2 regions of the Secundilactobacillus muriivasis genome follow, and region 2 is predicted to be linked to the other one. Evidence: predicted binding sites of a transcription regulator. Region 2 holds the regulator's gene; the other holds the start of a gene.
The links. Region 2 encodes LexA, which represses DNA repair genes until DNA is damaged. Its sites were predicted from a motif close to CNAACANNTGTTNG; they were not measured.

Region 1: the regulator LexA is predicted to act here: its motif matches at 5,856-5,869, upstream of dinB (DNA polymerase IV).

What each region holds. Positions count from the first base shown of each region.
Region 1 covers NZ_BAABMI010000003.1:87,514-103,242, forward strand. Annotated here, with positions in the region: gene ACYVR3_RS00540 (lysylphosphatidylglycerol synthase transmembrane domain-containing protein) at 1-474, shown strand, start outside; gene ruvA (Holliday junction branch migration protein RuvA) at 884-1,483, shown strand; gene ruvB (Holliday junction branch migration DNA helicase RuvB) at 1,499-2,527, shown strand; gene queA (tRNA preQ1(34) S-adenosylmethionine ribosyltransferase-isomerase QueA) at 2,529-3,566, shown strand; gene tgt (tRNA guanosine(34) transglycosylase Tgt) at 3,583-4,725, shown strand; gene yajC (preprotein translocase subunit YajC) at 4,845-5,252, shown strand; gene dinB (DNA polymerase IV) at 5,919-7,025, shown strand; gene ACYVR3_RS00575 (DHH family phosphoesterase) at 7,128-8,087, shown strand; gene ACYVR3_RS00580 (DEAD/DEAH box helicase) at 8,089-9,456, shown strand; gene alaS (alanine--tRNA ligase) at 9,805-12,450, shown strand; gene ACYVR3_RS00590 (IreB family regulatory phosphoprotein) at 12,677-12,946, shown strand; gene ruvX (Holliday junction resolvase RuvX) at 12,946-13,377, shown strand; gene ACYVR3_RS00600 (DUF1292 domain-containing protein) at 13,397-13,726, shown strand; gene ACYVR3_RS00605 (cell division protein ZapA) at 13,841-14,137, shown strand; gene ACYVR3_RS00610 (endonuclease MutS2) at 14,191-15,729, shown strand, end outside.
Region 2 covers NZ_BAABMI010000065.1:10,208-25,936, reverse strand. Annotated here, with positions in the region: partial or broken gene ACYVR3_RS13770 (hydroxymethylglutaryl-CoA synthase) at 1-435, shown strand, start outside; gene ACYVR3_RS13765 (DUF2975 domain-containing protein) at 625-1,197, shown strand; gene ACYVR3_RS13760 (helix-turn-helix domain-containing protein) at 1,216-1,446, shown strand; gene lexA (transcriptional repressor LexA) at 1,543-2,172, opposite strand; gene ACYVR3_RS13750 (DUF896 domain-containing protein) at 2,313-2,558, shown strand; gene ACYVR3_RS13745 (YneF family protein) at 2,653-2,880, shown strand; gene ACYVR3_RS13740 (ABC transporter ATP-binding protein) at 3,253-5,022, shown strand; gene ACYVR3_RS13735 (ABC transporter ATP-binding protein) at 5,009-6,802, shown strand; gene ACYVR3_RS13730 (lysophospholipid acyltransferase family protein) at 7,205-7,837, opposite strand; gene ACYVR3_RS13725 (tRNA1(Val) (adenine(37)-N6)-methyltransferase) at 7,929-8,720, shown strand; gene ACYVR3_RS13720 (GIY-YIG nuclease family protein) at 8,710-8,997, shown strand; gene ACYVR3_RS13715 (D-2-hydroxyacid dehydrogenase) at 9,118-10,116, shown strand; gene ACYVR3_RS13710 (hypothetical protein) at 10,219-10,581, opposite strand; gene ACYVR3_RS13705 (DUF4352 domain-containing protein) at 10,639-11,244, opposite strand; gene ACYVR3_RS13700 (HAD family hydrolase) at 11,523-12,233, opposite strand; gene rpsB (30S ribosomal protein S2) at 12,469-13,230, shown strand; gene tsf (translation elongation factor Ts) at 13,364-14,245, shown strand; gene pyrH (UMP kinase) at 14,604-15,326, shown strand; gene frr (ribosome recycling factor) at 15,329-15,729, shown strand, end outside.

The DNA.
Region 1 (15,729 bases), on a different contig from region 2:
CCCATGCGGTGGTTTGGTAAAGCGGAACGGATGAACGACATGCTGACCCGCTTGGATACGAAGATCGACTTGTTTTATGAGGAGAGTGTCCAACTGCTGGGTCAGCGAAAGCTCTTGTTGAAAGTTGCTTTAGTGACATTCTTACAATTGATGGCGTACTACCTGGTACCGTATTTCATCATGTTGTCGTTAGGGTACACGCAGGCCAATATTGTGATGATTACCTGTTTACACGTGTTGATCGTGATGGTAATTTCAATCTTCCCAATTCCTGGGTGTGCCGGTGGGGCCGAGTATAGTTTCACGGTGCTGTTTGGCAGTTACATTACCAACTCCAGCAAGTTGGTGCTCGCCATGTTACTTTGGCGGATCTTAACTTATTACTTTGGTATCTTCGCTGGGATTGGTGCGTTGGCGATTAAGCCGGATCAGTTGAAGCCGCATAAGCCACTGCCGGAACATGATGATGACTGATTGAGTTGGGTTTTATAATTGAATTTTCGGCGTCCTCCTAGGAAATTAGGGGGGCGTTTTGTTTGTTGGTGGGTTGGGGTTTCTGAACCAGTGGTTGAGGTGAACAGTTATCGAATTAGTGGCTGAAGCGGCTGATTTTCGGCGCAAATTGGATTAGCCATCAGGGGTTCCTTTTACGAATAAGGGGATTACAGTTTGGTGTCTTACGGTTTCCGCGCCGAAACGCGTTTCCCGAAACTGAGGGTTGCATGTAAGGGGACTAGGGTAACGCCCCCAAGCCCAGGGGCATTACCCTAGTCCCCTTACATACCACCCTCAAAGCGTTTCGGGAAACGCTCTGTGATTTCGCCCCAATTCGTGGTACAATTTTTAGGCAAACATACGTTTAGAGAACTGGAGTGGCGACAGCATGTATCAGTATTTAGAAGGTAAAATCGTTGATATTCAACCGACCTACATCGTTGTGGACGTTCACGGCGTGGGCTATTTAGTTCGGGTTGGCAATCCGTTTCGGTTTGAGGTTGGCTCAGACGATGTTCGGGTATATGTCCACCAATCAATTAGCGATAGCGCCCAGATTTTGTATGGGTTTAACACGTTAAAGGAAAAACAGTTATTTGAAAAGTTACTGGCAGTTTCTGGCATCGGCGCCAAGAGTGCGTTGGCGATTTTGGCGAATGGCGATCAGCAAGCCATTGTGAACGCGATTAGCGGCAATGATGTCAGTTATCTGACGAAGTTTCCAGGAATCGGGAAGAAAACGGCCCAACAAATTGTGCTGGACCTGCGTGATAAACTGGAAGACTTTGCAGAAACGGATCTATTCCAGACGGCGACCGTTAACGGCGGTGATGGCGAGAATAAGGCGTTGAACGAAGCGATGGCAGCATTAGCCGCACTAGGTTATCGAGACCGCGACGTTAAAAAGGTTGAAAAAGTACTCGCTGAACAACCGGGGGAAACGACTGACGTTTACCTCAGTTCAGCGTTATCATTATTAACAAAGTAGAATGGAGGCTTGTTGATGGTAGATGATGAACGGTTAGTGACCGGTGAATCACAGGATGAAAACGAAGCCTCAATTGAACAATCGTTACGGCCATCTACGCTGAGTCAGTATATCGGACAACGGGCGCTCAAACAGGAGTTAACGGTGTATATTCAGGCTGCTAAACAACGTGAAGAAGCGTTAGACCACGTCTTGTTATACGGACCACCTGGCCTTGGGAAGACCACGTTAGCGATGATCATCGCGTCTGAGATGCAAGTGGGGTTGAAGACGACCAGTGGCCCGGCCATTGAAAAAACGGGTGATTTGGTGGCGTTGCTAAACGAGCTGAATCCCGGCGACGTTTTATTTATTGATGAAATTCACCGCTTACCCAAAGTGGTGGAAGAAATGCTTTATTCGGCGATGGAAGATTTTTACGTTGATATCGTGGTGGGGCAGGGACCAACTGCTCACCCGATTCATTTTCCGTTACCGCCATTTACCTTAATTGGCGCAACCACGCGAGCCGGACTGCTTTCGGCACCGTTGCGTGATCGGTTTGGCATCGTTGGTCATATGGCCTACTACGATGTTGACGAACTAGAACAAATTGTTGATCGCTCCGCTCGAATTTTACAGTCCGCAATCGATACGGAAGGCGCACACGAAATCGCGCGGCGTTCACGGGGAACGCCCCGAATTGCAAACCGGTTGCTGAAACGAATCCGGGATTTTGCACAGGTTTCACCAGAGCACGATGCAATTGATAAGACCATTGTGCAACACGCGCTAACGATGCTGCGCGTTGACGATGAGGGCCTTGATCAAACTGACGTGAAGCTATTGGAAACGATGATCAGATTCTATAACGGTGGGCCAGTTGGCTTGAGTACCCTAGCGGCCAACATCGGTGAAGAAACCGATACCGTTGCAGAAATGTATGAACCATTCTTGTTGCAAAAAGGGTTTATTAAACGAACTGCTCGTGGTCGAATGGTCACACCATTAGCGTATGAGCACCTCGGCCTAACACCTATGAATAACGGAAAGGATCCACACTAACATGACACTAACAACTGAAGATTTTGATTACGATTTACCACACGAGTTAATTGCCCAGACGCCAATTGAAAAACGAGATGCGTCTCGATTATTGGTCATGGATCATGAAACTGGCGAGCTGGAAGATCAACATTTTTATAACATCATTGATCACCTCAACCCCGGCGATGCCGTTGTAATGAACGACTCACGGGTCATGCCCGCTCGAATTTACGGCGTGAAGCCAGAGACCGGTGGCCACGTTGAAGTTTTATTACTTCATAACACGCAAGGTGATGAATGGGAAACCTTGATGAAACCTGCTAAGCGGATTCGCGTTGGCCAAACGGTTACCTTTGGTGACGACGGTGCGTTGACTGCAACGGTGACCAAGGAGCTAGAACATGGCGGTCGGATGATCGAATTCCACTATGACGGTATTTTTATGGAAATTTTGGAGAAGCTTGGTGAGACGCCATTACCACCATACATCAAGGAAAAGCTTGATGACCCAGAACGTTACCAAACCGTATACGCCAAACAGGCCGGTTCAGCAGCGGCGCCAACGGCTGGGTTGCACTGGACGAAGGAACTGCTTAAGAAGGTTGAAGATAAGGGCATCAAACTCGTTTATCTGACGTTGCACGTGGGTCTCGGAACTTTCCGGCCAGTTGACGAAGAAAACATTGAAGACCATAAGATGCACTCTGAGTTCTACCAATTATCGGAAGAATCCGCTAAAACGTTAAACGAAGTTCGGGCCAATGGCGGTCGAATCGTGGCCACCGGGACAACATCGATCCGGACGTTGGAAACGATTGGGACCAAGTTCCATGGTGAAATCAAGGCCGACTCCGGTTGGACCGATATTTTCATCAAACCTGGGTACCAGTGGCAGGTCGTAGATGCGTTTATCACGAACTTCCACTTACCAAAATCAACGTTGGTTATGTTGGTGGCGGCCTTTACGGGACGCGACAACATTTTGAACGCATACCAACACGCTATCGAGGAACGTTACCGCTTCTTTAGTTTCGGTGACGCTATGTTTATTAAATAACGGAGGCACGCAATTTATGGAACCAGCGATCAAATATCGCTTAATTAAGACGGAAAAGCACACGGGCGCGCGGTTAGGCGAACTCATTACGCCACACGGCACTTTTCCGACCCCAATGTTTATGCCGGTCGGCACGCAAGCAACGGTTAAAGCCATTGCCCCTGAAGAACTGGATGAGATGGGTGCTGGCGTGATTTTAGCCAATACCTACCATCTTTGGTTACAACCGGGAGAAGATTTAATCAAAGAGGCCGGTGGTCTACACAAGTTCATGAACTGGCAAAAGCCAATTTTGACGGACTCTGGAGGTTTCCAAGTCTTTTCGTTGGCAGAAAACCGAAACATTACCGAAGAAGGGGTTAAGTTTAAAAACCCCATTAACGGTGATCGACTCTTCCTGTCACCTGAAAAGGCAATGCAAATCGAAAACGATTTGGGTCCAGACATTATGATGAGTTTGGATGAATGTCCACCGTTTTTTGAAAGTTACGACTACATCAAGCACTCCGTTGAGCGAACTTCTCGTTGGGCAGAACGTGGGTTAAAAGCACACCAAAATCCCGACTGGCAAGCACTGTTTGGCATTGTCCAAGGTGCTGGCTACGAAGATCTTCGGCGTCAATCGGCTCAAGATCTCGTTAGCCTTGATTTTCCGGGTTATTCAATTGGTGGCTTATCCGTTGGCGAATCGAAGGCCGAAATGAACCGGGTACTGGACTTCACTACGCCAATGTTGCCAACCAATAAACCGCGCTATCTGATGGGCGTTGGCTCGCCGGATTCACTCATTGATGGTGTCATGCGGGGTGTTGACATGTTTGACTGCGTGTTGCCAACCCGAATTGCCCGAAATGGGACGTGCATGACGAGTCGTGGCCGGTTAGCCGTTAAAAATGCCAAGTTCGCCCGCGATTTTCGGCCACTTGATGAAAAGTGTGATTGTTATACTTGTCGGCATTATTCACGCGCTTACATTCGTCACCTGTTTAAGGCGGATGAAACGTTTGGCTTGCGCTTAACGAGTTATCACAACCTCTACTTCTTGTTAAACTTAATGCGCCAAATTCGTCAGGCGATCATGGATGATTCATTGTTAGACTTTAAGCAGGATTTCTTCGAAGAATACGGTTATAATCTACCAAATGCCAAAAATTTCTAAGAATTCTTGTCAGAGTCATGGACGGCGGGTCAAATATTTGTTAAATTATTAGTTAGACATAAAGGTGGGTGAATGTATTGGTAGTTTTAGCAAGTGCAGGTGCAGGCGGTTATTCTAGCATGCTCTTGATCGTTGTTATGATTGTTGCGATGTACTTTTTGATGATTCGTCCTCAAAGAAAGCAACAAAAGAAGCATCAAGACACGTTGAATCAACTGAAAAAGGGTGACCACGTTGTTACGATTGGCCGGTTACACGGGGTCATCGACGAAATCAACAAGGAAGCCAAAACGGTTACTTTGGATTGCGACGGGATCTACTTGGTCTTTGATATGAGCGCAATTGCCACCGTATCACAACGAGCCGCAGCTAGTGAAGTTGCAGCAACGTCAGCCAGCGAACCAGTTACTGACGACAAAGAAGCAACACCAGCTAAGGACGAAGCAGAAACTGACTCAGCAGATGCTGAACCAGCAGACGCAACGCCAGCTGATGATGCTGACAAAGATGCTTCGGAAACGAAGTAACTTGAGAATCCTCCATTTTTGGGGGATTTTTTTTGTTTGCTCCGCTCTGGTTACTGTTGTTTGTGTCCAGCGTAAGCATTCTTCTGTTTAGTTTGTGAAGTTTAATTTGCGTGAACTGTCGATTCCGGTCAGCGGCTAGGTTCCTGCTGTGGGGCCGGTCTGAGCCGAAGAGCGGTCTCAGTCCTCGAATTCAAGCCTCGCTAAAACCCGTGCGAGTCTTGAATTCGTCCCCGGTAATTGGTGGTTGTTGGGAAAAACACCAACAACCACCAATTATCGCGACACAGCATCCACCTAGCCGCTGACCGAAATCTCATATTACGCAATTTGGCATCACTGCAGACCATCTCAAGCGCTTAACTACGGGATTATAACGGCTGACGTTGATTCGACAAACGTTTAAATTGATCAGCGATCAGCGATTCACATTGCGGTGTCTGAATAGCGATGCATTCTGAATGTCAGCACAACTGCATTAAGTTCACGAAAACGTAGCACATAACTGGCAAATTTAGTTTCACGCAATCGTTGGTTTATTGCGGTTACTGAACATTGACCACAAGTGCCATTGTCACCAGCTAACTAATACCCCATAATTGCCCATGAACGTTTGTTCGGGTATAATGGAAAAAGCATGATTCAGACGGTGATTGGAGGTGATCAGCAATGGATAATCCGGTTCAAATTGACGCACACCGGCAAATTTTGCACGTGGATATGGACGCTTTTTATGCGTCAATTGAAGAACGAGATACACCGGCTTACCGGAAGGTGCCATTGGTGATCAGTAAAGATCCGCGGCGCACGGGTGGTCGAGGCGTTGTGACAACCGCGAATTACGTTGCTCGTCAGTATGGGGTGCATTCAGCGATGCCGTCTCAACAAGCGCTAAAGCTGTGTCCAAAGGCAACGTTTATTTCACCTAATTTTCCGCATTACCGAGAGATATCGGAACAGATTCACGAGATTTTTCACCACTACACGGACATTGCTGAATACGTCGCCTTTGATGAAGCCTACCTTGACGTGACGAAAAATAAGCCGGGAATTGCCGATCCGGTTGAGCTGGCAATTAAATTGCAAGCTGAAATCTGGGATCAAACTCACCTGACGAGTTCGATTGGGGTCTCCTACAGTAAGTTTTTGGCGAAGGAAGCGTCCGATTACCGTAAACCGGTGGGCATCACCATTATCCATGCGGCGGATGCCCATGACTTTTTAATGAAGTTGCCAATTGAGCGGTTTCGGGGCGTTGGTAAGAAGACCGTGCCGAAGATGCACGAGTTAGGCATCAACAACGGGGCCGACCTTTACCAGTGGGACGAACTAGACTTGATTCAAAAGTTTGGTCGCTTTGGTGAAGTGCTCTATCAACGGGTTCGGGGCGCCGATAATCGCCCAGTTGAGTATCAACGCGATCGCAAGTCGATTGGCAAGGAACGAACTTATTGGCCGTTTTTGACGACGCAAAGCGAAGCCGATACGCAACTCGATAAATTAGCTGAGATGGTGGCCAGAACGGTGACCAAGCAACAGATGCATGGCCGGACATTAGTGCTCAAAGTCCGATATGGTGACTTTAAGACTCAGACTAAGCGAATTACTGAAGCTGATTTTTTGGAGAATGATCCACAACTGTACGCGCGATTAGCAAAACAAATCATGGCCTCGTTGCCGGAAAATCAAGAAGGGATTCGGCTGTTGGGGATAACCTTGACCGGGTTAGCACCAATTGCATTTGAAAACGTAAAATTGGCGTTATTTGATGATTAGTCGAGATATAAACGCCCGTTGTTGTGCTATTGAATAACCGGGTCGAAAACGTTATACTGGAATGACGACTTACGAGACAGTTGGAAAGGTGACGCGATAGCGATGACATTAAAGGAAACGCAAACGGCAATTTTAGAAGCAATTAAACAACATCAAACGGTGATCATTCACCGACACCAACGACCTGATCCAGATGCAATCGGCTCTCAAATGGGCTTGGCGGCAATCTTAAAAGCCAGTTTTCCAGAAAAGAAGATTTATACAGTTGGAAAACAGTACCCCGGATTTGACTGGTTGGGTAAAACTGATGAGATTGCGGATGAGGTTTACAAGGACGCCCTAGTGATGGTCTTGGATACCGCTAACCAACCACGGGTGGATGATAGTCGTTATCTAACGGGTGATCAGCTGATCAAAATTGATCACCATCCTAATGACGATGCGTTCGGTGACCCAATGTGGGTGATGCCAGAAGCATCAAGTACGTCGGAGTTGATTTTTGATTTTTACACGGCGATGAAACCGGCACTGACTTGTACCGATGAGGCCGCGCGGGTGTTATATGCCGGCATCGTTGGTGATACGGGTCGGTTTATGTATCCGGCAACGTCATCGCATACGATGCAGGTCGCAGGTCAGTTGATGACCTTCAACTTTTCGGCAAGCGATATTAATCAAAAGGAAGATGAAATTTCGATTCCATTAGCCCGACTGTCAGCGTTTGTTTATGAAAATTTGACGATTTTACCAAGCGGTGCGGCTTATTTGAAGTTATCTGACGAAGTGTTGGAACCATTTGCGTTAGGTGACGAGAGCACAAGTGCCATTGTGCCATTGCCTGGTCGCCTGAAGGAAGTCGTTGCGTGGGCCATTTTTGTGGAATCTAAGGACCACACGTTCAGAATTCGGTTGCGGTCAAAAGGCCCATCGATCAACGAACTGGCTAAGAACCACGGCGGTGGCGGACACGCCCTTGCTAGTGGCGCCTTAGCACACGATGATGACGAGATCCAACAAGTCATCAAAGAACTCGATGCGTTATTACAAGAACAAGGAGAATAGAATGAGTCAATCCTTTACGGAGTTTGGGTTAAAGCCATTTTTACTAACGGCACTGACCGAACTCGATTTTAAAGAACCAACAGCGGTGCAAGCGAAGATGATTCCCGTAATTCGGGAAGGACGCAGCGTTATTGGCCAATCTCAAACGGGGAGTGGGAAAACCCACGCCTTCTTACTGCCAATTTTTGACGCATTAGAGGCGGATAACCATGAGGTTCAAGCCGTGATCACCACCCCTAGTCGGGAATTAGCGTACCAAATTTATGGTGATGCCAAGCAGCTCGCTAAGCACAGTCCAGAACCACTTAAGTTAGGCAACTACGTGGGTGGGACTGATAAGCAACGCCAAATTGAAAAACTCGAACGCGAACAACCCCAACTTGTCATCGGGACACCAGGTCGGATTCGGGATTTGATCAAGAGTGGCGCACTTGATGTGCATACTGCGCGTCAATTTGTTGTCGATGAAGCCGACATGACCTTTGATTTAGGGTTCTTGGAAGACGTCGACCAAATTGCTGCTCGGATGCCAGAAAAGCTCCAGATGATGGTCTTTTCGGCAACGATTCCAACTAAATTACGGCCATTTTTGAAAAAATACCTAGTTAACCCAGTTGTGGAAGAGATTCCAGTTCAGTCAGTGATCAGTCCAACCATTGATAACTGGCTGTTAGCCACCAAGGGCCATTCTAAGAATGCGTTGATCTACCAGTTATTAACGATGGGTGAACCATACTTAGCCTTAGTGTTTGCCAACACGAAGCAACGGGTCATTGAAATTGCAAACTACTTGAAGGATCAAAACCTCAAAGTTGCTGTGATTCACGGTGATGTGCCTGCTCGGCAACGTAAACGGGTGATGCGTGAAGTTCAAAACCTGGACTTCCAATTCGTTGTGGCCACTGACTTAGCCGCTCGCGGAATTGACATTGAAGGCGTTTCACACGTCATTAACGATGGTATCCCAGAAGACCTCGATTACTTCATTCACCGGGTTGGTCGGACTGGTCGGAAGGGCTTGCCAGGGACGGCAATCACTTTCTACTCACCCGATGAAGAAGAGCAAATCGAAGCGTTGGAAGCCATGGGCATTGAATTCAAGCCGAAGGAAATTAAAAACGGTGAGATCGTGGATTCATTTGACCGTAACCGGCGCCAAAAACGGGGGAAGAAGTCAGTTAAAATTTCTGGCGCCCTTGCTGGTCAGATTCACAAGAAGAAGAAAAAGGTCAAGCCTGGCTATAAACGTCAGATTCAAAAAGCCATTTCAAAAGAACAAATGTACGACCGCCGCATCAAGCAACGGCAAGATCGACGGACAGCGAAGAAACAAAAGAAGTCTGCTTCTCAACGTTATACAGAGAAATAGAAATTCATCAATGACGCACTCGTTTGTGGCCATTTTGGCTGAAACGAGTGCGTTTTGACTTTAGTGCGTCGACTTAGAGTTCAGCTTGACTAACCCCGGTCCGCCAAGTATACTAAGTATCGTGCAATCAGCGAGGACATGCCTTAGGGCTGGAGGTTCAGAAACGTTTTGGGTGCTGTGAAAAACGACTCTTAACTAAGGTGCTCCCTCGTCGACTAATAGAATAACCGTTGCTCAGCGTAATGAGCTTAAGAGGTAAACGATCAACATCGTTGCAAGTAAAGTGGTACCGCGTCTATGGCGTCTTTACTAGCAGCGGTGTTTTATTATTTTTAAAGGAGAATTGTCATGAAGGAACTAAGTAGTAGTCAGATTCGGCAGATGTACCTGGACTTTTTCAAGAGTAAGGGTCACACCATCATGCCAAGTGCATCGTTAGTGCCAGTAGATGACCCAACATTGCTTTGGATCAACTCTGGGGTTGCCACGATGAAGAATTATTTTAACGGGTCAGTTGTACCTAAGAACCCCCGGATGACCAGCTCTCAAAAGAGTATTCGGACGAACGATATTGAAAACGTTGGCCGGACTGCGCGCCACCACACGTTATTTGAAATGTTGGGGAACTTCTCCGTTGGGGATTACTTTAAGGATGAAGCAATCGCTTGGGCTTGGGAACTCTTAACGTCAGACGACTGGTTTGGCTGGGATCCAGAAAAACTCTACATGACGGTTTATCCTAAGGACGACGCTGCTAAAAAGCGTTGGCTAGAGGTTGGTGTTGCCCCAGATCACATTATTGAAGCCGAAGATAACTTCTGGGATATTGGTGAAGGCCCTTCAGGCCCCGATAGTGAAATCTTCTACGATCGTGGTCAGTCCTTTAACAACTTGGCCGATGATGATCCTGAAAACTATCCTGGTGGCGAAAATGAACGTTACCTTGAAGTTTGGAACATCGTGTTCTCACAATTCAACCACGAACCAGATGGCTCATATAAGCCATTACCACGGAAGAATATTGATACTGGGATGGGCCTTGAACGGGTCGTTTCCGTGTTCCAACACGCGAAAACCAACTTTGAAACCGACTTATTCTTACCAATGATCCACGCAACTGAAACTTACAGTGATGGTAAAAAATACGGTGAAGATGCCAAGGAAGACGTTTCCTTCAAAGTCATTGCTGACCACGCCCGCGCAATTACCTTTGCGATTGGTGACGGAGCATTGCCTTCAAATGAAGGTCGGGGCTACGTTATTCGTCGCTTGATTCGTCGGGCCGTTGTCAATGGCCAAAAATTAGGCGTTGACGGGGCGTTCTTGTACAAGTTAGTGCCCGTTGTCGGCGAAGCGATGAAGGCCTTTTACCCAGAAGTTTTGGAAAACAGCGACTACATTGCGAAGGTTGTGAAGTCTGAAGAAGACCGGTTCAACGAAACCTTAACGGATGGCTTAAACTTGTTGAACGCCTTGATTGCTGAAACCAAGAAAGCCGGCCAAAAAGAAATTGATGGTGCTGAAGCCTTCAAGCTTTACGATACGTATGGTTTCCCAGTTGAGTTAACGCGTGAATACGCCTTTGACGAAGGAATCGGCGTTGATGAAGACGGCTTTGAAGCTGAGATGCAACAACAACGTGACCGCGCTCGTAAGGCTCGGAATTCAGATAACTCGATGGGGGTTCAAACTGATCTATTGATCGGCATTAAGTCACCAAGCGAATACGTTGGTTACACCCAATTAGCCGTTGATGATGCTAAGATCAGCGACATTCTCGCTGATGGGGCGATCGTTGACGCTGCTGAAAGTGGTTTAGCTCAAGTCATCTTTGACAAGACGCCATTCTACGCTGAAATGGGTGGCCAAATTGCTGACCAAGGTGACGTATTAGATGCCGATGGTAACGTGATTGCCACCGTTGAAGATGTTCAACACGCACCAAACGGTCAAAATCTGCACACGTTGAAGTTGAACCGGGCCATCAAGGTTGGCGAAACGGTAACGTTAAAGGTTAACGAGCACTTCCACAGCAAGGTTGAAAAGAACCATACGGCAACCCATTTGCTTGACCAAGCACTTCGGAACGTCTTTGGTGAACACACGCAACAAGCTGGTTCATTGGTTGAACCAAATTACTTGCGATTTGACTTTACCCACTTTGGTCAAGTCACTGAAGCGGACCTGGCTAAGGTTGAAGCCATCGTTAACGAAAAGATTTTTGAAGAAATCCCAGTAACGACCGTTGAAACGGATCAGGAAACTGGTAAGAAGATGGGGGCCATTGCGCTCTTTAGTGATAAATACGGTGATAAGGTCCGCGTTGTTTCCATCGGTGACTTCTCAATCGAATTCTGTGGTGGGACTCATGTTAAGAACACCAACGAACTTGGACTGTTCAAAATCACTTCTGAAACCGGGATCGGTGCCGGTACTCGCCGGATCGAAGCCGTAACGGCTGGCGATGCATTTGCTTATCTGAACGACCATGATCAATTGTTGGAACAAGCTGCTGGTAGTTTGAAGGCGCAACAAGTGAGTGAAGTGCCTGGCAAGATCAGTCAATTACAAGACCAAATCAAAGCCTTGACCAACAAGGCTGATAGTCTTGAAGCGAAGTTAGCAAGTCAACAAGCTGGTCAAATCTTTGACAACGTTCAAACGGTTAATGGCAAGCAGTTGATTACGGGTGTCGTTCAGGTATCTTCAATGGATCAACTGCGTCAATTAGCTGATACTTGGCGTCAAAAGAACTTGTCAGACGTGCTGGTACTTGGGGCACAAGTTGGCGAAAAAGCCAATTTGATTGCTGCTGTCAGTGATGACTCGATCAAAGACGGTCTGAAGGCTGGTGACTTGATCAAAGCCATTTCACCAAAGATCAACGGTGGTGGCGGTGGTCGTCCTAACATGGCGCAAGCTGGTGGGAAGAACCCAGCTGGCCTACAAGATGCCATGACCGAAGCAACTAATTGGCTGGCAAATTTAGCATAACGTGTTAAACTAGTTGGAGGCCGATGGCTGATCGTTCATGATCAGTCGGTAACGGACCCCGCTGATTGGGGATTTCAGGACGAGTTTGAGATGACTAAGGTACTGTTTATCACGCGATTAATTGCAACTAAGAGTATTACGAATTAGTTACATCGTGGGTCATTCGTTGTCGTGACTGCCGTTATCCGGTAAAATGAAGTTAAATAACATCGGTGGAGGTGTGATCATGAGTACGTTAGATAAAACCATGTATTTTAATTTTGGTGACAAACAACCTAAGGACGTTCATGATACGCTGGTAACAGTGTATCAGGCGCTTGAAGAAAAAGGGTACAACCCGATCAACCAGATTGTTGGGTATCTACTGTCTGGCGATCCGGCGTACATTCCCCGTATCAATGATGCGCGGAACCTGATTCGCAAGCACGAACGTGATGAGATTATCGAAGAACTGGTCCGCTTCTACCTCAATGAGAATGGGACGTTGACAAAGTAATGCGATTAATGGGATTAGATGTCGGATCAAGAACCGTCGGGGTTGCCATGAGTGACCTGCTTGGCTGGACTGCGCAAGGCGTTGAGATCATCCGGATCAATGAGGATGAAGAACAATTTGGCATCGACCGAGTCAAGGAACTGGTGAGCCAGTATGAAGTGACTGGGTTTGTGCTAGGATTGCCTAAGAATATGAATAATAGCTTAGGTCCTCGCGCTGAAGCTGCACAGAATTATGGTGAGTTACTAAAAGCAACCTTTGATTTACCCGTTGATTTTGAAGATGAACGGCTAACCACTGTCGAGGCTGAACGGATGCTCGTTGAAGAAGCGGATACGTCGCGAAAGAAGCGTAAGCAAGTGATCGATAAACTTGCTGCTAGCTTGATTCTTCAAAATTACTTGGATCGCCAAGGCCCGTTAACTAAATAAAAAAGTGAGGCGTACAACTATGAGTGAAAACAACGAACAACAAATTACCATTGTCGATGAAGAAGGCAACGAAGAGCTATACAACGTTCTATTTACCTTCAAATCACCTGATTTTAACAAATCATACATTTTGCTTTACCCAGCTGGTAAGGCTGACGATGAGGAAGTTGACATTCAAGCTTACCAATTAGCTGATGGCGACGACCCTGCCGATCCTCAAGGCGGCGACTTGTTACCAATCGAATCTGACGAAGAATGGGACATGGTTGAATCCATGTTAAACACCTTCTTGAACGGCGGCGGCACTGATGCCTCTGATCAAGACTGGGGTGTCCCAGATCCTGAGTAAGTTATTACGATGCACGTCAGTCACTGACGTGTGAGTCCATTTAGCCGCTGGTCCGAATCGGGTCAGCGGCTAAATGAGGTTTAGGGTCCTTTTTAGGGCCAAAGTTTGGGGGAAATGGTTTTGCACGAAACGGATGATGAGGTTAACCCACAACGGCGGCGGTTTAAAGCCGTTGTTGACGGTCAGACCTATACCATCGTTGGTAGCCGCTCCGAAGCGCACATGCGGGCGGTGACGACGTTGATGAATCAACAATTGAACCAATTAAAGCAACTCGCACCGTCGATGACCAAGGAAGAAGCGGCGATTTTGCTTGCGTTTAACGCTATTTCAGATCAACTTGAAAAGGCAACGCAATTGGACCGACTTCAAAAGGCCCAAAAAACGCCTACCGAACGGCCAACCGATTAGACTGCTGGTACTTTTGTTGAAGTAATCGGCAAGCTAGGAGAGTACAGATTAAAATGAACGAGAAAATTTTTAAAACAATGGCGTTTGAGCAGATCAAACAACAACTACGCCAATATTTGGTATCGGCGGCCGGTAGCGCTGAACTTGCGCAACTGACGCCATCCGATGACTTAGCAACCGTCCAACAAGCGATTGACGATACTCGAGATGGGGCTGATATTTTACGGTTAGAGGGCGGTATTCCACTGCCTAAGTTAGCGGATATTACGCCACACATCAAACGTTTATCCATTGAGGGGACCCTGAGTGGGACCGAATTAGCACAAATCAGTCGGGTTTTAAAAACGGTTCAGCGGGTGGTTAGTTTCTTCGATGACCTCCAGCAAAAGCCCGTTGAATTACGACGGTTATACACGGTTGTCGCTGATTTGATCCATTTACCAGAGGTTAGCAAGCGGTTATCAGTTTCCTTAGAAGATGACGGCCGGTTAACCGATGAAGCCTCACCAGACCTGAAACGAATTCGCCGAAAGATCACAACGCTTGAGGGCACGATTCGTGAACAAATGGCGGGTTATACTCGGGGAAAGAATGCCAAATACCTGAGCGATACCTTAGTGACGATTCGTGACGACCGCTACGTGTTACCCGTTAAGGCCGAGTATAAGCAACGGTTTGGCGGCATTGTCCACGACCAAAGTGCCAGTGGGCAGACCCTCTATATCGAACCAGAAGGGGTGGTTGTGAAAAACAACCAACTCCGTGAGGCTCAAATCGAGGAACGGCAAGAAGAACGCCGGATTTTACTCGAACTATCAGAATTATTACGGCCATACCAAACAGAAATCTTAGAGAATGCAACCGTCTTGGGTCATCTGGACTTCATTAACGCCAAAGCGCATTATGCGCATGCAATTAAAGCGACGGAACCGATTTTGTCTGCCGATAATCAAATTGCGTTGCGGCAAGCCCGGCACCCGTTGATTGCGGCGGATAAAGTGGTTGCCAACGACATTGAACTTGGAACGACCTATAAAGCCATTATCGTGACCGGACCGAACACTGGTGGGAAAACCGTTACGCTGAAGACGGTTGGGTTAGCACAATTGATGGCTCAATCTGGGTTATTTATTGCGGCTAACGAGCATAGTCAAGTTGGGTTGTTTGATGAGATTTTTGCCGATATTGGTGATGAACAATCGATTGAACAAAACTTGAGTACGTTCTCGTCACATATGGAAAACATCGTTAATATTTTGAAAGATGCAACTGACCATAGCTTGATCCTTGTCGATGAATTAAGTGCCGGGACTGATCCGCAAGAAGGGGCAGCCCTCGCCATGGCGATTCTGGATGACATTGGTGCGATTGGTAGTGAAGTCATCGCGACCACCCACTATCCTGAACTTAAAGCTTATGGCTATAATCGTCCGGAAACGATTAACGCCAGCATGGAGTTTGACACGGAAACGTTGCAACCAACTTATCGATTATTGATTGGGATTCCTGGTCGAAGCAATGCGTTAGAAATTGCGGCTCGACTGGGCATCAAACAAACGATTATTGATGAAGCGCGGAGTTTAACGGATAGT
Region 2 (15,729 bases):
GCGTTGCGGGCGGTGTTGCCACAAGCTGATGAAGCGCAACAAGCTGAGTTATTAACGCAATTCGAAGCGAGTCGGGTGTATAACCGGCAAGTTGGGAATTTGTACACGGGGTCGCTTTATTTAAGTCTACGGTCACTATTCGATAATAGCGACTTGCAGGCCGGGGATCGCATTGGTTTATTCAGTTACGGCTCAGGTGCCGAGGGTGAATTCTTTAGTGGGACACTGACACAATCGTTGCCCGATGTGGCGTCCAAGGCACGAATTGAGACCGCGTTGACGCAACGCCAACGGTTGAGTGTTGCGGAATATGAACAAATTTTTGCCGAAACATTGCCAGACCATGATATTTTGTTAGATACAAGTCGTGATGTGTCGCGGTTTGTACTAACTGGAATCAAGCATGACCAGCGGCAGTATCTGGATCGCGGTTAGTTGCATGTTTTAGTAAATCAGTCAGTATTAAAGCTCGTCATCGCTTAATTAGGCGGTTTCGGGCTTTTTTATTTGACTTAATCGTGTTGATTTATTGCAAAACAAATCAAAAATATCGATATTCAATAATTGATTATCGAAAAACGATATGATATAGTTGAGCTATTAAAAGAGGAGGCGTAGGGGATTATGCCGAAAATGTTAAAGTTTGGGGTTAATGTGTTATCGTTTTTGATGTATCTGGCGCTTTTTGGCTTAGTTTTGGGGTTAGTGGTACCAATTGGATTTTTGATCGATGGTTTTGGCAGTAACGTTGCGAAAAGTATTGTAACGGATAGTGAGTATCTAGTGGTTTTGCATCATACACACGTTTCAAGCAGCGCAATCGCTAATTTTCCAAGCGGCGTGTACGGGGTGTTAATGGCAGTTGGGTCAGCGTTGAGCGTTATTGCCGGTCTGATGATGGTTTGGGCAGGTCTTCAGTTGTTGGGGAACCTGGTTAAAAAACAATATTTTGTTAGTGACAACGTGAAACAACTGAAACGAATCGTGATCGCACAAGTGATTGCGGTGTTTAGTGATGGATTTGTCGCAACCGCCAACCAGTTAATTAAAACGGATCTTCATCGGGTCAATAGTACGTATCCGGTTGATTGGAATGATCCGTTGCAGGATTTGGTCATGCTTGTTATTATCGGCTTAGTTTATTATATTTATCAACGAGCAGTGGCGCTGAAAGAAGAATCAGAATTGATCATCTAGAAGGAAAGTGATTGGGCGATGATACAAGTTGAATTGAACGTGATGATGGCCAAACGGAATATGACGACGGGCCGGCTTGCCAAATTAGTCGGGATTACACCCGCTAATATTTCGATTTTAAAGAATGGGAAGGCAAAAGCAATTCGATTTAGTACGTTAGCGAAAATTTGTGAAGTCCTTGATTGCCAACCAGGTGATCTGATCCGGTACGTTGCGGATGGGCCAGCTACTACGGATCAGGATGATTAACCGTTGTTTGTTCATGTGACAAAAAGCCCCACAAACGTTGTTGATGACGTTTGTGGGGCTTTTGAAAGCAATAAAAAAGTCGCGAGTCGCGACTTCTTAAGCGATATCATCCCGATAAAGACCAATCACCTTACCTAAAATGGTAACCTGATTCAAGATAATGGGCGCCATGGTGTCATTTTCCGGTTGTAGCCGGTAGTAATGATCTTCCTTATAGAATCGTTTGCAAGTCGCTTCATTATCTTCGGTCATGGCAATAACGATTTCACCGTTCTCAGCAGTGTGCTGCTTTTTAACGATGACCTTGTCACCAGTCAAAATGCCGGCGTTGATCATACTTTCACCACGGATGGTCAGCATGAACAACTCGTTAGCTTCTTCAACTAAGCCATCAGGAACGGGGAAGTAATCAACGGCTTCTTGAACCGCTAAAATGGGTTCGCCGGCGGTAACCGTCCCTAAAACCGGAATCTTAGTTGGCGTTGTAACGATGCCCAACGTTTCAGTACCAAGTGGTGTTACCTCTAGTGCGCGAGGCTTAGTAGGATCCTTAATGAGGTATCCTTTTTTAGCCAATCGCGCAATGTGGCCGTGAACGGTTGAGGTTGAACTAAGACCAACGGCTTCGCCGATTTCCCGAACGGTTGGCGGATAGCCATGAGCCTGAGTCTGGTCATAGATATATTGCAAAATCGCAAGTTGTTTTGAATCTGATGCTTTTGTCATGGATTCACCTCGACGATGGTTGATTTATAGCCCCATCATAGCATAGGTTGCTCAAAATTTCAAACACCTGTTCGGGTTGATTCGTTGTTCTTTTGGGTGTAATCTGCTAAAATGTGATTTGCAAATGAGGAGTGATAAAAATGGCAGATGCTGAGATGCAAAAATTAATTAAGCGAATTAACGAACTGGCCCATAAAGCTAAGGCTGAAGGCTTGTCTGAATTAGAAGAGATTGAACGCAAGGATTTACGCCACCGTTATTTGGAAAAATTCCGGGAGAGTTTCCGGAGTCAAATTGAAATGGTTCAGGTGTTCGATAAGGCGGGGAAAGAAATTACCCCTAAAAAGGTTCAAGATGTTCAACGAAAAAAGGGCTTGCGTGATTAGTCTTTTTGAATGATTCCGTCAGATTACCTTTTCATTTACCGTGGAATTGTGTAATATTGTTTAATGGAAGTTAGAAAAAAGGAGGCACATCCGCTTGTCAACACCAATTTGGATCTTAATCGTGATTGTTGCGTTGCTGGCCGGTTTAGCGCTGGGCTTTTTTGGTGCCCGTCGGTACATGGAAAAGTACATCCGTGAAAACCCACCAATTAACGAAGATCAATTACGCCTGATGATGATGCAGATGGGACAACGCCCATCTGAAAAGAAGCTTCATCAGATGATGAACAGTATGCGGCAACAAACACCAGACAAAAAATAGTCGGTGTGCGGTGCGGGAGACGCTCGAGTAATCGGGGGTCTCTTTTTTGTGCAGAGAGTGGAGAAGGGCGGTTAGAGCGCGGAGCGTAAGGGTAACCCAACAGAAAGTCGTGAGTTTTCGGCTTTCTGTTGGGTTACCCTTACGTGCAGCGCTCTGCCCTTCGGAACTCGTTTAGGCTCGAGGACAGCAACGAGCATGAAAGAATGCTGAGGCGGATATATATATATACAGACTGAACGCCATGCCACCAGAACTCGATTCGTTCAAAGCTACCCAACGCCTTTTATTAGACATCTTCACCAATTGTGTTAATATTGTAACGTTTCTGTGTTTTTGAACGGTTAAAAGCCACGATGACAAGGGAGGGACATCATGAGCATTTTTAAGAAACTTGGCTGGTACTTTCGGGCTGAGTGGCGAACTTATTTATTCGGGCTACTGGGGCTGTTGCTAACAGCCCTGTTTGCCATTATTCCGCCGCGAGTCATTGGGGTCGTTGTGGATTTGATCCACGATCAACGCTTAACGAGTCAGTCATTAATTTGGAATCTGAGTCTATTGTTGATTGCGGGTTTTGGTCAGTACGGTTCACGATATATGTGGCGGACCGCCATTTGGGGTGCAGCCGCTAAATTGGAACAAACGTTGCGACAACGCTTATTTGGTCATTACATGCAATTGGATCAATCTTTTTATCAGCGGTACCGAACCGGGGATTTGATGGCTCGGGCAACTAATGACCTTCAGGCGATTCAGCGGGTGGCCGGTGGCGGTATTTTACAATTTGCGGATTCCATTATTACGGGTGGGACGACGTTGATTGCGATGATGACGTTGATCAATTGGCGGTTGACGTTGATTGCTGTTCTGCCATTTCCGTTGTTAGCGGTCATGGCGTTTTATCTGGGCCAAAAGATTAACGTCGCTTTTCGTGATTCTCAAGCAGCGTTTTCACGGCTCAATAATAAAGCCCAGGAGAGTATCAGTGGGGTCAAGGTGATCAAGAGTCTGGGTCAGGAACAAGAAGACATTGACGACTTTGAAGCCCAGGTAGATGAAACGATAAACGTTAATCGCCGGGTCAATCGGCTTGATGCGCTGTTTGATCCAATCACCACGTTGATTATCGCGCTGGCTTACATGGCGACCATCGTTTTGGGTGGCTCGTTAGTGATGCAGCAGGTGATCACAATTGGCAACTTAGTATCATTTACGACTTACCTTGCCATGATGATTTGGCCGATTTTTGCGGTCGGGATGCTGTTTAACACGATGGAACGTGGCAATGCTAGTTATGACCGGGTAATGCGGTTGATCAATGAAAAGTCACAGGTGATCGATCAACCAGATGGCGTGACAACGCGGCCAAGTGGGACGTTGCAATTTGACGTTACCGAGTTTCACTATCCGGATGATTCAGCGGTGGCACTGCACAACGTTAACTTCTCATTGGCGGCAGGAAAAACACTTGGAATTGTTGGTCGTGTCGGTGCTGGTAAGACGACAATCATGCGATTATTACTTCGGCAATTTGAACGGTATCAGGGGACGATTCAGTACGGTAAGACCGATATTTTGGATTATCGGTTAGATGCGTATTTGCCGGCCGTTGGGTACGTGCCTCAGGATGGCTTTTTATTCTCAGCATCAGTTCGGGACAACATTACGTTTGCGAAACCGGATGCCACTCAAGCTGAGGTTGACGAAGCCGTTGCGATGAGTGGGTTGACGGATCAAATCAGCCACTTTGAAGCAGGCTACGACACACTGGTTGGTGAAGAAGGAGTGTCGCTTTCTGGTGGTCAACGGCAACGACTTGCGATTGCGCGGGCGTTGTTGATCGACCCAGAATTATTGATTTTAGATGACGCGTTATCTGCGGTCGATGCGGAAACTGAAAGTCGCATTTTGTCCAACTTACACGCTGATCGACATCAGAAAACGACGATCATTGCAGCCCACCGGTTAAGCTCGGTGATGCAAGCGGATGAAATTCTCGTGCTGGATGCAGGTGGCATCGCTGAACGGGGGACGCATGATGAGTTAATGGCTCAAAATGGTTGGTACCGGCAGATGTTTGATCGACAAGCACTGGAAACGAAGGTTCAGCAAGGGAGGCGAGCTGACGATGAAAACAACTGAAAAACAATCAGTATGGGCGAAGAGTATGCCAATTAAGCAACAGATGCAGATTATCGGCCAATTGATTCGTTACGCCCGTCCGTATTGGAAATACTTTACGAGCGCAATCGTTTTAGCGGCCTTGATTAGCGTCGTTAATATCTTGCTACCAATGATTATTCGAGTCTATATGGATAGTTACTTAAAGGTTGGTCGCGCGGACTTGCAGATCATGTGGTTCTTTGCGGGGCTTTACCTGTTTGCAATGGTGATCAAAGCGGTGATGCAGTTTAGTCAAGCTTATCTGTACAGCATGGGCGCTGAGTATATGCTGGAAAGTGTCCGGCGACAACTTTTTCGAAAATTGCACCGCTTAGGCATGCGGTATTTTGACCAAGTGCCTGGTGGTTCGATCCTATCGCGGTTAACGAATGATACGATGTCGTTTACGACGTTTTGGCAGTTATTTAGCAGTTTAGTCGTGGCGTTCTTCTCGGTGGTGTCGTCCGTGGTTGCGATGTTGTTATTGGACGTTAGAATTGCTGGCTGGTTGCTTCTCTTTCTACCCATTTTGGCGGTCGTAGTGTGGTACTATCAGCGTTATAGTTCCAAAATTTACCGGCACATGCGTGAACGTCTGAGTGAGTTAAATGCCCGCTTGGCTGAAGCAATTACCGGAGTTAACGTGATTCAACAGTTTCGGCAGGAAAAACGGATGAATGCAGCGTTTGAAGAAACGAACGGCAACTATTTCACTGCCCGGAAGGCGATGATTCGGGTCAACGCCTTACTCTTGAGTCCGCTGATTAATTTACTTTACGCACTCGGGGTAGTCGTGGTACTTGGCTTGCTTGGTATTCGCGGCATGGCAAGCTTTGTGCCGGCTGGGATGGTGTATGCGTTTGTCACTTACCTGGACAATTTGTATAACCCAATGACCTCGATGATGGATAACTTGAGTGATTTCCAAGATGGTATTGTGTCTGGATCACGGGTGATGGCGTTGATGGCGGATGAGACTGCTGCACCACAACAAACGCCGGTTGCGGGTCGAACGGTGACGGCTGGAAAAATTGAATTTCAACACGTGTCGTTTTCCTATGATGGTGAAACGCCAATCTTAAAAGATGTTTCGTTTGTGGCAAAGCCGGGACAGACCGTAGCGCTAGTTGGTGAAACCGGGAGTGGTAAGACGTCCATCATTAACGTGTTGATGCGGTTTTATGAATTTCAGTCCGGTCGGGTTTTGATTGACGATCAAGATATTCGAACCTATTCAATGGCAGAATTGCGCCAAAAGTTCGGGCTGGTATTGCAAGAGCCCTTCCTGTTTTACGGAACAGTGGCGTCCAACATTCGGATGTTTGATCAAAAAATCTCGGACCGACAAGTTCGAGCTGCGGCCAAATTCGTCAGTGCGGATAAGATGATCGAAGCACTGCCACGTGGCTACGACTCACGGGTAGTTGAACGCGGGAGTGGTTACTCGAGCGGTCAACGTCAACTGATTTCATTTGCACGAACCGTGGTAACGGATCCAAAAGTACTCATATTGGACGAAGCTACGGCCAATATTGATACGGAAACGGAACAAACGATTCAAACCAGTCTGGCAAAATTACAGGCGGGCCGAACAACAATTGCGGTCGCGCATCGATTGTCAACGATTCAAAATGCGGACTTGATTTTGGTGCTATCACGCGGCCAAATTATTGAACGGGGCACCAACGATGAGTTAATGGCGCAACGAGGGACGTATTACGATATGATTCAGTTGCAGAATAGTGCGCATTTGGATTAAGGAGAGAGCGTGAAATCAGGCGCTTAGAAGGTGGAGTGTAAGGGACGCCCCGTCAAAAGCACCCGGGTTTGGGGTGCTTTTGACGGGGCGTCCCTTACATGCAACCTTCTGCCTGATTTCACGCGTTTAGGCTAGAGTACAGAAAAAACACGTCCAGCATCATGCTCTGAAATAGCAGGACAGTGTTTTTTAGCCCTGTGGCTGTCCCCTTACATGCAACCTTCTGCCTGATTTCGCGCGTTTAGGCTAGCGGACAGAAAAAGCACATCCAGTTTGATTCTTAAAAATAACACCGCATATTGCATCGCGTACTGTTGTGCAAAGCGTAACCAAAAACAGGGCACCAGCTCATTGCAAGTTTGCAACGAGTTGGTGCCCTGTTTAGTTGTATCAATTGATGACTTAATGTTTCACTTCATCAGGCGTATCCACATAATGGAACTCAGGATCAATCTCTTTGTCCAGTCGATCAAATCCAGCCTGCATCTGTTGTTCGATCTGCTTGAAGCCGGTTTCGTCAAGTTTGAGTTTGGGGTCAACGTAGAAGGGTTCGCCAAATGAAACGGTAACGGGTTTCCGTGTGAAAAGCTGTTTGAACGTCAATGGCCCTTGATAGACGGTGGGCACAATTGGCACCTTGGATAACTTGGCGATAACGGCAACGCCACCCTTTAAATCTTGCGAGTGACGAGTCCCAGATGGAAACATGATGAGGGACAAGTCGCTCTTTTTAAGCAAGCGGACGGGCGTTTTGATTGCGGATGGACCAGGATTATCCCGGTTAACCGGAAACGCATTTGCGTGTTTGAGAATGTATCTCAAAATGGGATTTTTAAAAAGTTCGATTTTAGCCATAAAACTAAATTTTTTGGGACTGGCCGCCACTGCGTAGTAGATGGGGTCAAACCAGGTTCGGTGGGGGCCCACAAGGATGTAATTGCCTTCAGGTAGCCGGTCGGTATTCTCGTAATGGGCGTTGCCATTGACTAAGAATAAAATGATACGCACGACGACACGAATAAACGAATAAAACATCTGATAACCTCTCTTAACTTAAAGATGTATAATACTAATTGCATTTGAAACGTAGTCTGGTCGTTCGTGATAGCGAACTCTTGCCATTATAATGATAAATGCACTAAACATCAATGAAATGGGTGATAATTTGCCGACTCCCGAATTACAAGCTGGTGAACGGATCGACCAGTTGTACAGTCAAGATATTCAAATTATTCAAAGTAGTCAAGTTTTCTCGTTCTCACTGGACGCGGTATTACTGGCGCATTTTGCGAAGCCGCCAGTCAAGTCGACCGGCCGAATGGTAGATCTCTGTTCCGGAAATGGGGCAGTGGGCCTGTTTATGGCGCACCGAACCCGGGGAAAGATTGCGATGGTCGAATTACAACCACGGTTGGCGGACATGGCGCGGCGCTCAATCGCGTTGAATGAGTTAACTGACCAAATTACGGTCTATCAACAAGATCTTGCCACCATTACGGAACAAATTGACAAGGATAGTGTCGATGTAGTGGTTTGCAACCCACCGTATTTTGCGGATGAACCCGATAGCCGTAAAAATCCCAACCCTTATTTGGCGATTGCCCGACACGAAATCAAGACAACGCTCGAAACGACGATTCAGGTGACGAGTGATTTGTTGAAAATGAACGGTAAAGCTTACTTTGTCCACCGCCCAGACCGCTTCTTAGAATTGGCAACGCTGATGGGGGAACACCGATTGGCCGTGAAACGAGTCCAATTTGTTTACCCTAAAGCTGGGCGAGATGCTAACATTGTGTTGGTTGAGGCAATCAAAGATGGCAAAGCAACGGGGTTGAAAGTGCTGCCATCATTGATGACGTACGATGAAAGCGGTGAGTATTCTGCGTCAGTAAAGAAGATGCTCTATGGTGAGTGATTCAGAGGAAAAGTTTTACTTTTACGTGTTATTATGTGCGGATAAGACGTTATATGGTGGCTATTCAACGGATGTTTATCGTCGATTCAAACAGCACGAAGCGGGGCGGGGCGCTAAGTATACGCGAGTTAAGCAGCGTCACCCGTTAAAACTTGTGTATTATGAAACTTTTCCAACTAAAACGGCGGCATTGAAAGCGGAGTACGCGTTTAAACATCAGTCCCGTAAGCGTAAGCTCGCGTATTTGGCCGAACATGGTATCACGTTGGATTTATAGTGCGATTCGGTGAAAGTTGTGTTTTTCTGCACATTTTTTGTAATATTTGCTGGAAACGCTTATCAATGAGGTTAAAACGTGCTAGTATAATAACAGATTCGCGAAATGGAGGAAACAATTGTGAAAATTATTGCATATGGTATTCGTGACGATGAAAAGCCTTACCTAGACCAATGGTCAGAGGAAAAGGGTATCGAAGTTAAGGCAGTTGCCGAATTATTAGACGAAACAACTGTTGATCAAGCTAAGGGGTATGATGGTGCTGTTGTATACCAACAAAAGCCATACACTGCTGAAGTATTGGACAAGTTAGCTAGCTTCGGTATCAAGTCACTATCATTGCGTAACGTTGGTGTTGATAACATTGATGCAGACGCTATCAAGCGTAACGGCATCAAAGTGACTAACGTACCTGCATATTCACCAAACGCTATCGCTGAATTAACGGCCACTCAATTGATGCGTCTTCTTCGTCGGACGAACACGTTCGATCGTAAGATTGCTAACGGTGACTTACGTTGGGCTCCGGATATCGCTGATGAATTAGACCAAATGACTGTTGGTGTGATTGCTACTGGCCGGATCGGCCGTAAAGCCATCAACATCTACAAGGGCTTCGGTGCTAAGATCGTTGCTTACGATATCTTCCACAACCCAGAATTGGAAAAGGAAGGCATCTACGTTGATACCTTGGACGAATTATACGCCCAAGCTGACGTTATCTCATTGCACTCCCCAGCTACGAAGGAAAACGAACACATGCTTGATGACGACGCCTTCAGCAAGATGAAGGATGGCGTGTTCATCTTGAACCCTGCTCGTGGTGCCTTGATTGACACTGACGCTTTGATCCGTGCTTTGGATTCAGGCAAGGTTGGCGGTGCTGCCCTTGACGTTTACGAAAACGAAGTTGGGATCTTCAACACGGACTTTGGTAGCTTCGATGCTATTCCAGACGAACGTTTGAAGAACTTGATCAAGCGCGAAAACGTCTTGGTAACGCCACACATCGCGTTCTACACTAAGACTGCTGCCAAGAACATGACTCAATTTGCCTTGACCAGCAACGTTAACTTAATTGAAAAGGGTACTGACGAAAGCGAAGTTAAGTTCGATTAATTTTTGCTAACCGAAAGTTACTTTTGACTAAAAAAATCACGACCGTTATTTTTGATAATGGTCGTGATTTTTGTTGTCTAAGAAACGATATGTTTTTGATGTTTATGCCGGGTTGAAATTCTTTAATTTTCCAAGAAAAAGTGCGCCGCCAACCACGGAAATGATCCCGCCAACCCAGCCGAGAAGCGGAATTAAAGCAATCGCACCACCGATAATTAATAAAACGCTGGGCGCAACACCAACTCGTGAGTCACTTTTATAGTAGATTGTTGCGATGATGCCAAGAATCAAAATCGCAATTTTTAGTATCATTAGACCACCTGCAGTACCCAGTGCGATATTAGTGGTGTTGTTAGTTGAATCACTGTAAGCACCGCCAACTACAAACCAAAACCCAAAAATCAAAATAATGCCACCTGCTAGACCGACGATGCCGCTGGTAAGGGCTAAACTTCTTTTCTTCACGTTGGTCACCTCCAAGGGTGTGTCAGCTTTTCGCGTCAATCAGTTATTGGACGTAGGTTATTCTAAATTGAGAAGCCCAGATTGATAATCACCAAAGGTATTTGTGATGAGAAGCTGTTTAGTGTCTGATGATGCCACCTCTGTCGGCACATCAAAAATCACGTAACCAGCCATGGATTGGTTTGGATTCAATTGTTCAAGAAAAAATGAATGGTTAGATGCATCGTCATCGGCTTGGTTTACAAGAAGTGTAATGAATGAACTAGCCGAGTAGGTATCGCCATTATCGATGATTTTAAAGGCGGTTGTATCAACGATAACCGCTTTTGAGCTATCATTTCTGGCGCCGATGATCAAAACGAGGTAGGTGCCATTAGCCTGATAATTGCCAAGACTTTTGGTGTGGGATTGCCGACTGACTAGATAACGCATATTACCGATTGAAGCCACTTCATCAACGGGAGTGACTGCGATAGTTTCATCAGTGTCAGACGCTGTTGTGCTCGATTCTGAAGTATCAGATTTTGAAGATGCAGAATCTGACGACGAAGTGCTAACTGTTACCGAAGAGGACGACGTTTGAGATGAACTTTTGGATGTTGGGACACTACAGCCGGTCAAAAAGAGTGATAATAGAATTGTAATCAGTGAAAGCTTAGTCATTACATAACCTCCTTTTAGACGAGTGTGCTGAAATTAAAGTGTCAATCAATGCGTTTTTACTATATGGCGATGGCGGGGTAATTGTACGGAATTAATTGATAATTATCAATTAATTGGACGCGATTTAAGGATAGTCGGAACAGTGAATAGGTAAGTGTTTTCCCTTGTTTCAGATTGGCTAAGTTGGTCAAGTTTCGTTATATTTTGGAATAAAAAACAAAAAAACCTCACGAATTTGCTCAAATTCGTGAAGCCTTTTTGTTCATATCAGAAATCATCTAATAAGTCGTCACCGACATCGCCTGCAACAACTCTGCAAGCTCCTCCGGCGTTTCGACCGTTTGATCCGGAATGTAGTCTTGGTTAGGCAATTCTAACTGGCGGTGGTTAAACCAAAAGGCGTGCCAGCCGGCTTGTTTGGCGCCGACCATGTCAGTCAAAAAGTTGTCGCCAATGTAGACCACTTCGTTAGCCTGCAAGTTCAACATCCGGTTGAAGTAGGTAAAAATGCGCGCATCAGGTTTTTTCAAACCGACTTCGTCTGAAATCACCATGTTGGCCCGTTTAAACCAGTGGTGTAAATCAAGTTGTAAGGCCTTTTCAGATTGGCGTTCAGCTGGACCGTTGGTAATGATACCAAGTTCGTAATGGTCCTTAAGCAGTGATAAATGGTGCCGAATCTCTGAAAAAAGGTCAATGTGAGTCATTTCTTGTTGATAACGTTCCCAAAATGCCGTCCATACTGAAGGGGTCAAAGCAGGTAAAGCGTGCTGTTTAAGCACCTGATTTAAGGCCTCAGCGGCGTGGCTGATATTGGAAGTCTCAATATGCGTCACCTGATCCGTTAGCCGCTTGAACGTGTTGAATAAGTCCGCGACAACGTGGCTAGGTACCGTTGGCGCGTTCCATACGGAATCAAGCGCCTGCTGGAACGGTTGCTGTTGATCATATAGAGTATCGTCAAGATCAAAAACGATGGCTTTGATCATAGTTGGTTCCTCCTCGCAGTTCTGCGAAGAGTATTGTAACACAAATGTAACATTAATCACAACTTTTTTTGCAAATGCCCCTTGTTGAGGGTTGATAACCAGTTTAAAAACAGGTATACTATTTGACGGCATATCGCCACAATTCACACTCTGGGCAATACCAAGAGCAGTGCTCGCAAGAGTTCTCCTGGTAGTCGAACTCAGAGGAGGAAAAAACTTTTATGGAGGCTATTTCATGGCTGTTATTACAATGAAACAATTACTTGAAGCAGGTGTCCACTTCGGTCACCAAACTCGTCGTTGGAACCCAAAGATGAAGGAATACATCTTTACTGAACGTAACGGGATCTACATCATCGACTTACAAAAGACGGTTAAGTTGATTGACAATGCTTACAACTTCGTTAAGGACGAAGCATCTAAGGGTGCCGTTGTTCTCTTCGTTGGGACTAAGAAGCAAGCACAAGACTCAATTGCTGAAGAAGCAACTCGTGCCGGTCAATACTTCGTTAACCACCGTTGGTTAGGTGGGACCTTGACTAACTGGAACACCATCCAAACTCGGATCAAGCGTTTGAAGGATCTGAAGAAGATGGCTGAAGACGGTACTTTTGATCGTTTGCCTAAGAAGGAAGTTTCATTACTTAAGAAGCAAACTGATAAGCTCGAACGTTTCTTAGGCGGTATCGAAGATATGCCTAAGTTGCCTGACGTTATGTTTGTTGTTGACCCTCGCAAGGAACAAATCGCGGTTAAGGAAGCTCAAAAGTTGAACATCCCAATCGTAGCGATGGTTGATACCAACACTGATCCCGATGATATCGATGTTATCATCCCTTCTAACGATGACGCTATCCGTGCCGTTCGCTTGATCACAAGCAAGATGGCTGATGCCGTTATCGAAGGCCGTCAGGGTAAAGACGAAGCCGAACAAGCCGCTGCTGCAAACGCAACTGCTGAAGGCGACGATGCTTCAAACGACAACGCTGCTGAATAGTTAAAACACTTACCATAAGTTAAAGACCATCAGTGCTAGGCTGGCTTGAAAATGTGGACCCGCGAGGCCTGATATTTTTGGGCCAGCCTTTTGCTTTGGTGATTGAAACAGCATAATTTAAGGAGGCCATACAATGGCAAGCATTACTGCAAAATTAGTCAAAGAACTTCGTGATAAGACCAGCGTCGGTATGATGGACGCAAAGAAAGCCCTCGTCGCAACTGACGGTGACATGGAAAAAGCAGTCGACTTTTTACGTGAAAAGGGTATCGCTAAAGCTGAAAAGAAGAGCGGCAACGTCGCAGCTAACGGTTTAGCACAAATCGCCGTTAACGGTAACGTCGCAGCCATTACTGAAGTTAACTCTGAAACTGACTTCGTTGCAACTAACGATCGTTTCAAGACGTTGGTTAACACGATCACTGATTTGATTGCAGCTAACAAGCCAGCTGATGTTGACGCTGCGCTTCAATTGAAGAACGATGCCGGTCAAAGCATCGCTGATTTGATCATCGAACAAACGCAAGTGACTTCAGAACACACGTCACTTCGTCGCTTCGCAGTTGTTGAAAAGGCAGACGGCGATTCATTCGGTGCCTACTTACACAACGGTGGCCAAATTGCTGCCTTGGTTGTCTTAGAAGGTGCTGATGAAGCAACTGCTAAGAACGTTGCAATGCACGTTGCAGCCGTTAACCCAGAATTCGTTTCTCGTGATGATATTCCAGCAGAACGTTTGGATCACGAACGCGAAGTCTTGAAGAAGGAAGCCTTGAACGAAGGCAAGCCTGAAAAGATCGTTGAAAAGATGGTCGAAGGTCGTCTCCGGAAGTTCTTGTCAGAAATTAGCTTGGCTGACCAAGAATTCGTTATGGACTCTGACCAAACCGTTAGCCAATACGTTGCTTCAAAGGGTGGCAAGTTGAAGTCCTTTGTTCGCTACGAAGTTGGTGAAGGTATCGAAGTTGAAGTTAAAGACTTCCAAGACGAAGTTAACAGTCAAATCAACGGTTAATCCGTCGCATTTTAAAAGATGTACGTTTTTGAGTACATCTTTTTTTATGCAATCATTCCGACTCAAGGCCCCGGTCAGTTTTGAACGAAAGATTCGGTTTCGGCCAACAATCCCGGGGTTCTTTTGGTATAATAGTTGTATGCAGTCTAATCACTGTTGTTCCGTGGTGATCAACGATGATCGGCTAATCGATCGGGCCAGAACGGGCCTTAGTTAGATAGCGTGCGTAACTGAAAGCGCGCTGTTCCTAAAAATTTGGTAAAATCAACCAAGTTGTTCAGCCATTTGGACCGATAATCTTCACAGTGATTATCAGTTCGTGATAGAATCAAACCAGGAAACTAATAGGAGGCTCACAATGTCGGACTTAAAATACAAACGCGTCGTTCTTAAGCTAAGTGGCGAAGCATTAGCAGGTGACCAAGGATTTGGGATTCACCCACCAGTTATTAAAACAGTGGCTAAGGAAATTAAAGATGTTTTTGACTTAGGTCTTCAGATTGGGATCGTTGTTGGTGGCGGTAACATGTGGCGTGGCGAATCTGGTGCTCAAATGGGCATGGAACGCGCGCAAGCCGATTACATTGGCATGTTAGGGACCATCATGAACGCCTTGGCCCTCCAAGATAACTTAGAATCATTAGGGGTACCAACCCGGGTTCAAACCTCAATTGAGATGCGGGCAATCGCAGAACCATACATTCGTCGGAAGGCAATGCGTCACTTGGAAAAAGAACGCGTCGTCATTTTCGCCGGTGGGACTGGCAGTCCTTACTTCTCAACGGATACGACTGCCGCATTACGGGCTGCTGAAATCAACGCCGATGCCATTTTGATGGCTAAGAATGGGGTTGACGGGGTTTACTCCGCTGATCCTAACGTTGATTCAAGTGCCGTTAAGTTCGACACGTTGACGCACATGGACATTATTAACAAAGGGTTGCACGTCATGGATTCAACGGCAAGTACGTTGTCGATGGATAACGATATTCCATTGGTCGTGTTCAACTTGAATAAACCAGGTAACATTAAGAAGGTTGTGCTCGGTGATGACATCGGCACAACGGTAAGGGGGAAATAATCGTGGCAAATCCAATTATTACTGAAGCACAAACAAAGATGAAGAAGGCCGAACAAGCACTGAGTCGTGAATTCGGTACCATTCGGGCTGGCCGGGCCAACGCTAGCCTGTTAACTCGGGTGACGGTTGAATACTACGGCGTTGAAACGCCAATCAACCAAGTGGCAGCCATTACGGTGCCTGAACCGCGGGTGATCTTGGTGACCCCATTTGACAAGTCTGCCTTACAAGACGTTGAAAAGGGCATCCTCGAATCTGATTTAGGCATCACCCCAGCCAACGATGGTTCTGCCATTCGGTTGGTTGTGCCACAATTAACTGAAGAACGTCGTAAGGAACTTGCTAAGCAGGTTCGTGGCGTTGCTGAAGGTGGCAAAGTGGCTGTTCGTAACGTCCGGCGTGA